Regions from separate parts of the Burkholderia sp. IDO3 genome, predicted to be linked through region 1. Evidence: predicted binding sites of a transcription regulator. Region 1 holds the regulator's gene; the other holds the start of a gene.
The links. Region 1 encodes LexA, which represses DNA repair genes until DNA is damaged. Its sites were predicted from a motif close to ACTGTATNNNNATACAGT; they were not measured.
Positions count from the first base shown of each region.

Region 2: the regulator LexA is predicted to act here: its motif matches at 1,947-1,964, upstream of recA (recombinase RecA).

Region 1 covers NZ_CP028963.1:1,773,294-1,778,350, reverse strand. The annotation lists gene cysT (sulfate ABC transporter permease subunit CysT) at 1-838, opposite strand, end outside; gene DCN14_RS22930 (sulfate ABC transporter substrate-binding protein) at 972-2,009, opposite strand; gene lexA (transcriptional repressor LexA) at 2,274-2,921, shown strand; gene DCN14_RS22915 (hypothetical protein) at 2,948-3,286, shown strand; gene DCN14_RS22910 (DUF2939 domain-containing protein) at 3,316-4,002, shown strand; gene DCN14_RS22905 (universal stress protein) at 4,095-4,592, opposite strand; gene nodI (nodulation factor ABC transporter ATP-binding protein NodI) at 4,918-5,057, shown strand, end outside.
Region 2 covers NZ_CP028963.1:2,993,875-2,998,931, reverse strand. The annotation lists gene DCN14_RS28710 (sensor histidine kinase) at 1-1,103, opposite strand, end outside; gene DCN14_RS28705 (response regulator transcription factor) at 1,121-1,849, opposite strand; gene recA (recombinase RecA) at 2,040-3,110, shown strand; gene recX (recombination regulator RecX) at 3,110-3,967, shown strand; gene DCN14_RS28690 (DUF2889 domain-containing protein) at 4,114-4,722, shown strand; gene sucC (ADP-forming succinate--CoA ligase subunit beta) at 4,791-5,057, shown strand, end outside.

The sequences.
Region 1 (5,057 bases):
CCCCCTTGCTCGTCCTGCGCTGCAGATACCACTGCAGCGTGTTGATCAACAACAGCATCAGGAACGACACGACCAGCATCACGACCGCCAGCGCGGTGGCGCCCGCGTAGTCGTACTGCTCGAGCTTCGTGATGATGAGCAGCGACGTGATCTCGGATTTCATCGGCACGTTGCCGGCGATGAAGATCACCGATCCGTATTCGCCGAGCGCGCGCGCGAACGCGAGCGCGAAGCCGGTGAGCAGCGCGGGCAGCACGGCCGGCAGCACGACGCGACGGAACGTGAGCCAGCGCGATGCGCCGAGGCATGCGGCGGCCTCTTCCTGCTCGCGCTCGAAATCCTCGAGCACCGGCTGCACGGTGCGCACGACGAACGGCAGCCCGATGAAGGTCAGCGCGACCAGCACGCCGACCGGCGTGAACGCGATCTTGATGCCGAACGGCGCGAGATACTGGCCGACCCAGCCGTTGGTCGCATAGACGGCCGCGAGCGAGATGCCGGCGACCGACGTCGGCAGCGCGAACGGCAGGTCGACGATCGCGTCGACGAGGCGCTTGAACGGGAACGTGTAGCGCACCAGCACCCACGCGACGAGAAACCCGAACACGGCGTTGATCACGGCGCCGCCCAAGGCGGAGGTGAACGTCAGCCGGTACGACGCGAGCACGCGCGGCGACGTGACGGCGGTGACGAACTGGTCCCACGACAGCGTCGCGGTCTTCAGGAACGTGGCGGCGAGCGGGATCAGCACCACGAGGCTCAAATAGGCCACCGTGATGCCGAGCGTCACGCCGAAACCGGGCAGCGCGCTCGGCTTGCGAAAGGTGTACGTCGTCATCGGATGCTCTTGCTGGGTCGATGCTGCTCACGGGCCCGACGGCCTGCCGGCGCGGGGAGTCGCGCCGGCAGGCCGTCGGAGATGCGGCGCGCTGTCGTGGCGCGCCGCTGTCGTTATGGTTCGTTACGTGGCGTTACTGCGGCTTGTAGATCGAATCGAACACGCCGCCATCCGCGAAATGCGTCTTCTGCGCATTCGTCCAGCCGCCGAACGTGTCGTCGACCGTGTACAGCTTCAGCTTCGGGAACTGCTTGGTCAGCTCCGCCGGCACGCTCTTCGAGCGCGGACGGTAGTAGTTGCGTGCCGCGATCTCCTGGCCCTGCGGGCTGTACAGGAAGTTCAGGTAGGCCTCGGCCAGCTTGCGCGTGCCCTTCTTGTCGACCACCTTGTCCACCACCGCGACGGGCGGCTCGGCCAGGATGCTCACCGACGGCACGACGATCTCGAACTTGTCGGTGCCGAATTCCTTGATCGACAGGAACGCCTCGTTCTCCCACGCGATCAGCACGTCGCCGATCCCGCGCTGCACGAAGCTCGTCGTCGCGCCCCGCGCGCCCGAATCGAGCACGCCGGCGTTCTTGTACAGCTTCGTCACGAATTCCTTCGCCGTCTGCTCGTTGCCGCCCGGCTTGTGCACGGCATATGCCCACGCGGCGAGGTAGTTCCAGCGTGCGCCGCCCGACGTCTTCGGGTTCGGCGTGACGATCGAGATGCCCGGCTTGGTCAGGTCGTCCCAGTCCTTGATCCCCTTCGGATTGCCCTTGCGCACCAGGAACACGATCGTCGACGTGTACGGCGACGCGTTGTCCGGCAGGCGCTTTTGCCAGTCCTTGTTGATGAGTCCCTTGTTCGCGAGCGCGTCGATGTCGTACGCGAGCGCCAACGTGACGACGTCGGCCTGCAGGCCGTCGAGCACCGAGCGCGCCTGCGCGCCCGAGCCGCCGTGCGACTGCTTGAAGTTGACCGTCTCGCCCGTCTTCGCCTTCCACTCCTTGCCGAACGCCTGGTTGAAGTCCTGATACAGCTCGCGCGTCGGGTCGTACGACACGTTCAGGAACGTCGTATCGGCCTGGGCATGCGTCGCGACGCCCAGCGCCGCCGCCGCGCCCAGCGCGAGTGTTGCGATCAGGCGGCCCACTCCGCCCACCAGCCCCGTATTGCGCTTCGCCATCCTTGGTTCTCCAGTGTTGTCGGTATTGCGATGTCGAGCCAGTCTAGCGAACGGGTTACATGATTAAAAATAATCGTTCTTCATTTTTTAATACTCAAAAGTGCTAACGCATACTGGACGGACGGTTGCGGCAGACGAACCGGCGTCCGGGCGTCGCGACATCGCGCCGGAATCGGCGTGATCGCGTCGAACCTCAAGTAACACTTGAAATTCGCGAAGTACTGTATAAAAATACAGCTCACTGTCTATCCATACAGTTCAGCCATGACCAAACTCACTGCCCGTCAGCAGCAAGTGTTCGACTTGATCCGCCGCGCGATCGAGCGCTCCGGATTCCCGCCCACGCGCGCCGAGATCGCGGCCGAGCTGGGTTTCAGCTCGCCGAATGCGGCCGAGGAACACCTGCGTGCGCTGGCGCGCAAGGGCGTGATCGAGCTGGCCGCCGGCGCCTCGCGCGGCATCCGCCTGCTCGGCCTCGACGATTCCCCGCACCAGTTCACGCTGCCGCATGCCGGCCTGATGCAACTGTCGCTGCCGCTCGTCGGCCGCGTCGCGGCCGGTAGCCCGATCCTCGCGCAGGAACATATCTCGCAGCATTACGCGTGCGATCCCGCGCTGTTCACCAGCAAGCCGGACTACCTGCTGAAGGTGCGCGGCCTGTCGATGCGCGACGCCGGCATTCTCGACGGCGATTTGCTCGCGGTGCAGAAGCGCACCGAGGCGAAGGACGGCCAGATCATCGTTGCGCGTCTGGGCGACGACGTCACGGTCAAGCGTTTGATGCGCCGGCCCGGCGGCCTCGAGCTGATCGCGGAGAACCCGGATTACGAAAACATCTTCGTCAAGGCCGGCAGCGCGGAGTTTGCGCTGGAAGGCATCGCCGTCGGGCTGATCCGCTCGGGCGAACTCTGACAATCGGTCTCGCTGAGGAGAACATCATGGAACGCCTTGCCCGTCTGCTGCCTTTCCGTCAATTCGGTCGCCTGCGTCACCTGCGCGGCCGCACGCCTTGTGCGCCGCTGTCCGCTGCAGCGCCCGTGGCGAGCCAAGAAGTCGCAGTTGAACGGCAGGCGTCGCTGCTGCCGTCAGCGCTGCCCGCGTTCGCGCGGGTATCGCTGAACGCCGGCCTGAATCACGCCGAGCCGGCGCGCCGCGCACCCGTGCGCGTGTATCACGGCCGGTCGCGGCTGATCATGGTCGGCACGATCGACGCCGTGTGCCGGATGATCGATCGCTGCATCGCAGAGGAACGATCGGCCCAGCAAGGCGGTCTCTGATTGCGGAACCTGTCCGCACCGGAGGCATCGTGATTGAATCGTCGGGCCGCACGTCGCGGCTCAAACCCCTGCTGATCGTCGCGCTGGCCGTTGTCGTCATTGCGGCGATCGGCTACGCGTACGCATCGCCGTACGTCGCGCTCGGTCGCCTGAAATCGGCGATCGATGCGCGCGATGCGCAGGCGGTCAGTGAGTATGTCGATTTCCCGTCGCTGCGCATCAGCCTGAAGCAGCAGGTCACGGAAGAGTTGATGCGCCGGATCGACTCGGTCAAGAAGAACAATCCGTTCGCGGTGATCGGCGCATTGATCGGGTCGGCATTGATCGGCCCGCTGGTCGATGCGTATGCGACACCTGAAGGCGTGGCGGCGTTGATGAGCGGCATACCCCCGCGCGGCAATCCGGGCGAACGCCCGCCTGAATGGTCTGGTCCGCCTCCGGGCACGACTGCAGGTAATGAACCCGCCGCGCCGGCGAGCGCGCCCGCGTCCGGCAGCAACGCCGCTCCCCCCGCTGCACCAGCACCAGCACCGTCGCCCGCACCGGCCAGCGCGAGCGATACAGGCCATCCGCAGCAAACGCGCGCCGGCTACCGGAATATCGATGAATTTGTCGTGACCTATCAACGCAGCGGCGATGGCACGCGCTATGCGGCGATCTTTCACCGCTTCGGTCTGTTCTCGTGGAAGCTGTCCGCGATCGACCTGCACGCGTAATCGATCGCAATCGATGTGCATGCCGCCGATACGGCACAGCGCGTGACCGACGTGAATCGCAGGGCGAGTCAGCCGGTCACGCCGTCATTGCGTCACTTGCCATTCGTGGTCGCCGCTTCGCGCTCGCGCGCAATCTCGGCCTTTTGCTCTTCGGCCGACGAACACGCCACCAGAATGCTGCAGTTCACGCGATCGAGCAGTTGCGTGTTGCCCGACCCCATCCACCATCTCGACAACCCGCTGCGGCACCGGTGGCCGACAACGACGAGGTCCGCCTGCAATTCCGTTGCGAGATTCGCGATTTCGTCGATCGGATAACCGAACGCGAAATGGCCTTCGGCCTGAACGCCGCGCTCGCGCAGCCAGTTCACGCCTTCCTGCAGAATCTCGCGTGCCGTTTCCTCGAAACGGCCGCATGCGACGTCGGTCAGCAGACCCGCGCTCTGGGCGATGCTCGAGCGCATGTCGACGACCGACAGCAAATGCGTTTCCGCCTTCAGGTCCAGCGCGAGATTGGCGCCGCATCGCAATGCCTTGCGCCCTTCGAGCGTGCCGTCGTAGCACAGCAGAATCTTGTTGTAGCAAGCCATGAAGCCCCCCTATCGCGAATACGTACCGATGCATTCATCATGGTGCGCCGCAATTCCGGACGCAAGGGATGGAAAACGCTGATTCGCCCCGCATGGCGGGTCGGCGATGATGCAGCGCAAGATCCGTGCATGCAATCGCCGTGCCGCGCGCGGCATGCCCTGAAGAGACGCAGCCGATGCACTAGAATGGCCCGTTCGTGCCGCCGGCACGCGTTCGCTTCGGTCATGCTCGTGTGACACGCATTCGCCCGGTCCGTTCGCATGCCGGCCGCGCACCGGCCGGCAGCGACACGCACCGCAGCCGCTTACAACGACAAAATTGCCCATGTCCGTTGCACCGATCGATTTCCGGAACGTCGAAAAACGCTATGGCGACAAGCTCGTCGTCAACGACCTGTCCTTTCACGTCGAGGCTGGCGAATGCTACGGCCTGCTCGGGCCGAACGGCGCCGGCAAGACCACGAC
Region 2 (5,057 bases), 1.2 Mb from region 1:
CAGTCGCGCACCGTGCGCCGCGCGAGCGAGCCGATCTCGACCGGCTCGAACGTCAGCCCGCTCGCACGGTTCTCGGCGCGTGCGAGCGCAAGCAGTTGCGTGACGAGCCGTGCGGCCTGCTCGGAGCTCGTCGCGATCTGCTCGAGCGAGCGCTGCACGTCGGGCGGCACGGGGTGGCGCAGCGCGAATTCGGCCTGCGTGCGCAAGCCGGCGAGCGGCGTCTTCATCTGGTGCGCGGCGTCGGCGATGAAGCGCTTTTGCAGCGCCATGTTCTGTTCGAGGCGCGCAAGCAGGTCGTTGAACGACGTGACGAGCGGCTCGATCTCGGGCGGCGCGCGCTGCGCCTCGACGGGCGACAGGTCGTCGGGCCGCCGCGCGCGGATGTGCGCCTGCAGCGCGTTGAGCGGCGCGAGCCCGCGCGACAGCCCGAACCACACGAGCAGGATCGCGAGCGGCAGGATCACGAACTGCGGCAGGATCACGCCCTTGATGATGTCGTTCGCGAGTGCATTGCGCTTGTCGAGCGTCTCGCCGACCTGCACGAGCACCGGTTGCGTGTCGCTCGACTGCGGCAGCGCGACGGTCGTATACGCGACGCGCACGTCGTTGCCGCGCAGCAGGTCGTCGCGGAACACGACGACGCCCGGCGGCGGGCGATCCTCGTCGCGCGGCAGCGGCATGTCGGCTTCGCCCGCGACCAGTTCGCCGCGCGTGCCGAGTACCTGGAAGTAGACGCTGTCGACGTTGTCCGCGCGCAGGAAGTCGCGTGTCTGCTGCGGCAGCGTCAGCTCGGCGACGCCGTTGACCGGATGGATCTGCCGCGCGAGCACATATGCATTGGTTTCGAGCGCGCGGTCGAACGGGCCGTTCGCGATCGTCTTCGCGACGAGATAGGTGACGGCGATGCTCATCGGCCACAGCAGCAGGAGCGGCGCGAGCATCCAGTCGAGGATTTCGCCGAACAGCGAGCGGGGGCGCGCGGCTTCGGGCGTGTCGATTTCGTCGGGTGGCGCGAACGGGTTCTCGTAGCGCGCGTCGCGCGCCACGTCGGCGGCGGACGGCTGCTCGCCGCTCGGATGACGGGAATGGGACGGCGTGGCCATCGCGGCGACGGCCGGGGTCAGCGCAGCGGCGTGCCGGCCGCCGTGGGCTGGGGCGCTGCCGTGTCGGCCGGCGCCGCGGGTGCGACTTTCTCGAGGCAGTAGCCGAGGCCGCGCACGGTGGAGATCCGCACGCCGCTCGGCTCGATCTTCTTGCGCAGCCGGTGCACGTACACTTCGATCGCGTTGTTGCTGACTTCCTCGCCCCATTCGCACAGATGGTCGACGAGCTGCTCCTTCGACACGAGCCGGCCGATGCGCTGCAGCAGCACTTCGAGCAGGCCGAGTTCGCGCGCGGACAGGTCGAGCACGCGCTCGTTCGCATACGCGATGCGGCCGACCTGGTCGAACGCGAGCGAGCCGTGGCGCACGACGGTCGGGCCGCCGCCCGCGCCGCGCCGGGTCAGCGCGCGCACGCGCGCCTCGAGCTCGTTGAGCGCGAACGGCTTGGCCATGTAATCGTCCGCGCCGAGATCGAGCCCCTTCACGCGCTCGTCGACGCTGTCGGCGGCGGTGAGGATCAGCACGGGGAGGTTGGAATTGCGCGCGCGCAGGCGCCTCAGCACGTCGAGCCCGGACATTTTGGGCAGCCCGAGATCGAGGATCAGCAGGTCGAAAGCCTGCATCGACAGCGCGGTATCGGCGTCGACGCCGCTCTTCACGTGGTCGACCGCATAGCCCGATTGGCGGAGTGACCGGGTGAGGCCGTCCGCGAGTATGCTGTCGTCTTCGGCGATGAGAATTCGCATGTTGCTGACCGGTGGCCGGCGGGGCGTTCGCGCCGGCGCGGCTGTCTCCGAAGTTATTCGTGTACGACGCAACCCGCATTGCGGGCTTGCATAAAACACTGTTTTTTTATACAGTGTCTGCATTCGTGGGCGGCGCTTGAAAGCGGGCGCGCCTCTAACAGACGCTGCTCATCATAGCAAAGGACGATTCATGGAAGATAGCAAGAAGGGCTCCGGGATGACCGCCGAGAAGAGCAAGGCGCTGGCGGCCGCACTCGCGCAGATCGAGAAGCAGTTCGGCAAAGGGTCGATCATGCGGATGGGCGACGGCGAAGCGACCGAAGACATCCAGGTCGTCTCCACGGGCTCGCTGGGTCTCGACATCGCGCTCGGCGTCGGCGGCCTGCCGCGCGGCCGGGTGGTCGAGATCTACGGTCCGGAATCGTCGGGTAAAACCACGCTCACGCTGCAGGTCATCGCCGAACTGCAGAAGCTGGGCGGAACGGCAGCCTTCATCGACGCCGAGCACGCGCTCGACGTCCAGTACGCGTCGAAGCTCGGCGTGAACGTGCCGGAGCTGCTGATCTCGCAGCCGGACACCGGCGAGCAGGCGCTCGAAATCACCGATGCGCTGGTGCGCTCGGGCTCGATCGACATGATCGTCATCGACTCGGTCGCGGCGCTCGTGCCGAAGGCCGAAATCGAAGGCGAGATGGGCGATTCGCTGCCGGGCCTGCAGGCTCGCCTGATGTCGCAGGCGCTGCGCAAGCTGACGGGTACGATCAAGCGCACGAACTGCCTCGTGATCTTCATCAACCAGATCCGGATGAAGATCGGCGTGATGTTCGGCAACCCGGAAACCACGACGGGCGGCAACGCGCTGAAATTCTATGCGTCGGTGCGTCTCGATATCCGCCGGATCGGCTCGATCAAGAAGAACGACGAGGTGATCGGCAACGAAACCCGCGTGAAGGTCGTCAAGAACAAGGTGTCGCCGCCGTTCCGCGAAGCGATCTTCGACATCCTGTACGGTGAAGGCATTTCGCGTCAGGGCGAGATCATCGATCTCGGCGTGCAGGCGAAGATCGTCGACAAGGCAGGCGCCTGGTACAGCTACAACGGCGAGAAGATCGGTCAGGGCAAGGACAACGCGCGTGAATTCCTGCGCGAGAATCCGGAAATCGCCCGCGAGATCGAAAACCGCATTCGTGAATCGCTCGGCGTCGTCGCAATGCCGGATGGCGCAGGCAACGAAGCCGAGGCGATGGACGAAGAAGAGTGATGGTCGGGCGCCGAGGTCAGGCTGGCGAACCGGAGCAGAGCGACGCGCCCGAAACGGCGGGCCGTTCCGGCCGGCGAACCGGGTCCTCGGGCACCCACCGGCGGGTCGCGGGCAGTCAGGCCGCGAACCGCACCGCGACGAGGGCATCCGACGATGCCCTCGTTTCGTTTCAGATTGCCGCGCCGGTCGATCCGTTCGACGACGACGAATCGTTCGACGCGCACGACCGGCCGCGCCGTCGCGTGTCCGGCGTCAGCTTCCCGGGTGAGCGCGCAGCCAGTGCCGCGGCGCCGGTTGCGGAAGACGTCTATACCCGCAGCAGCCAGCATCCCCGCCGCACGCGCCGCGCGTCCGGTGCTTCTTCCGGCGACGAGCCGGGCGCGAGCGCGCGCAAGTCGTCGAAGCCGCCGCGTTCGCTGAAGGGCCGTGCACTCGGCTATCTGTCCCGGCGCGAGTACAGCCGCGCCGAGCTCGCACGCAAGCTCGCGCCGTACGTCGGCGAGGACGAATCGGTCGAACCGGTGCTCGATGCGCTGGAAAAGGATGGCTGGTTGTCCGATGCGCGCTTTGCCGAGAGCCTCGTGCATCGCCGTGCATCGCGTGTCGGGGTCGCGCGCATCGTCAGCGAACTGAAGCGCCATGCGGTCGGCGACAGTCTCGTCGAGGAAGTGAATGCACAATTGCGCGAGACCGAGTTGACACGCGCGCAGGCCGTCTGGCGCAAGAAATTCGGTGCACTGCCGCAAACGCCGGCCGAGCGTGCGAAGCAGGCGCGCTTTCTTGCCGCGCGCGGCTTCTCGAGCGCGACCATCGTGAAATTGCTGAAAGTCGGCGACGATTTCCCGATCGACGACTGACCGGTTCAGTCACGCGCGCGGCGCGCGATTTTGCTGCAATGCAACCATCGATGGACAGCGGGGAATACCCGCCGTCGCGGCAGGCTGCCTCAAATACCCAATATGCTAAAATCCATGGGTTTTCCTCTTCGGCCTCAACCTCCAGCATGCCGCTATCCGAGCCCGTGCCCCGTCAGTTGCGACATCGACGCGCAATCCGAGCGGAAGCTTACGAGCGCGGCGACGGCTTGTGGGACATCGAAGCCTGCCTGACCGACCACAAGCCGCGCGATGTCGCGCTTGCGTCGGGCATCCGGCCCCAGGGCCTGCCGATCCACGAACTCTGGCTGCGCGTGACTATCGATCGTGACCTCAATGTCGTCGACGCCGAAGCGTCTTCGGAATGGGTTCCCTATCCCGGTCACTGTCAATCCGCCCCGCCTGCCTATCGGGCCCTCATCGGGCTCAATCTCTTCCGCAATTTCCGCCGCAACGCGAACCGGCTGCTCGCCGGCGTCGCAGGCTGCTCCCATCTCACCGAACTGTGCGCCGTGCTGCCGACCGCAGCGATCCAGGCGTTCGCCGGTGACGTATGGAACGTGCGCGAAGAGGGCGGCGAAGGGCCGGATCACGACGCCGCGCACGCCGAACCGCCTTTCCAGCTCGGCCGCTGCCGGGCGTTGCGGTTCGACGGCGAGGTCGTGCGGCAGTACTACCCGCGCTGGTATGGCGCGGGCCGGCCGGACGTGCCCGGTGATGGCAGCACGAAGGAATGAACGGAAATCATTCGAAGAAGCGTCTTAAGCGACATTTCATCCAACTCTCAGACTGAAGGGAATCACGCATGAAGATTCACGAGTACCAGGGTAAGGAAATCCTGCGGAAATTCGGCGTCGCGGTACCGCGCGGCAAGCCGGCGTTCTCGGTTGACGAGGCCGTCAAGGTGGCAGAAGAGCTCGGCGGCCCGGTATGGGTCGTGAAGGCTCAGATTCACGCGGGTGGCCGTGGCAAGGGCGGCGGCGTGAAGGTGGCGAAGTCGATCGAGCAGGTTCGCGAATACGCGAACCAGATTCTCGGCATGCAACTCGTCACGCACCAGACCGGTCCGGAA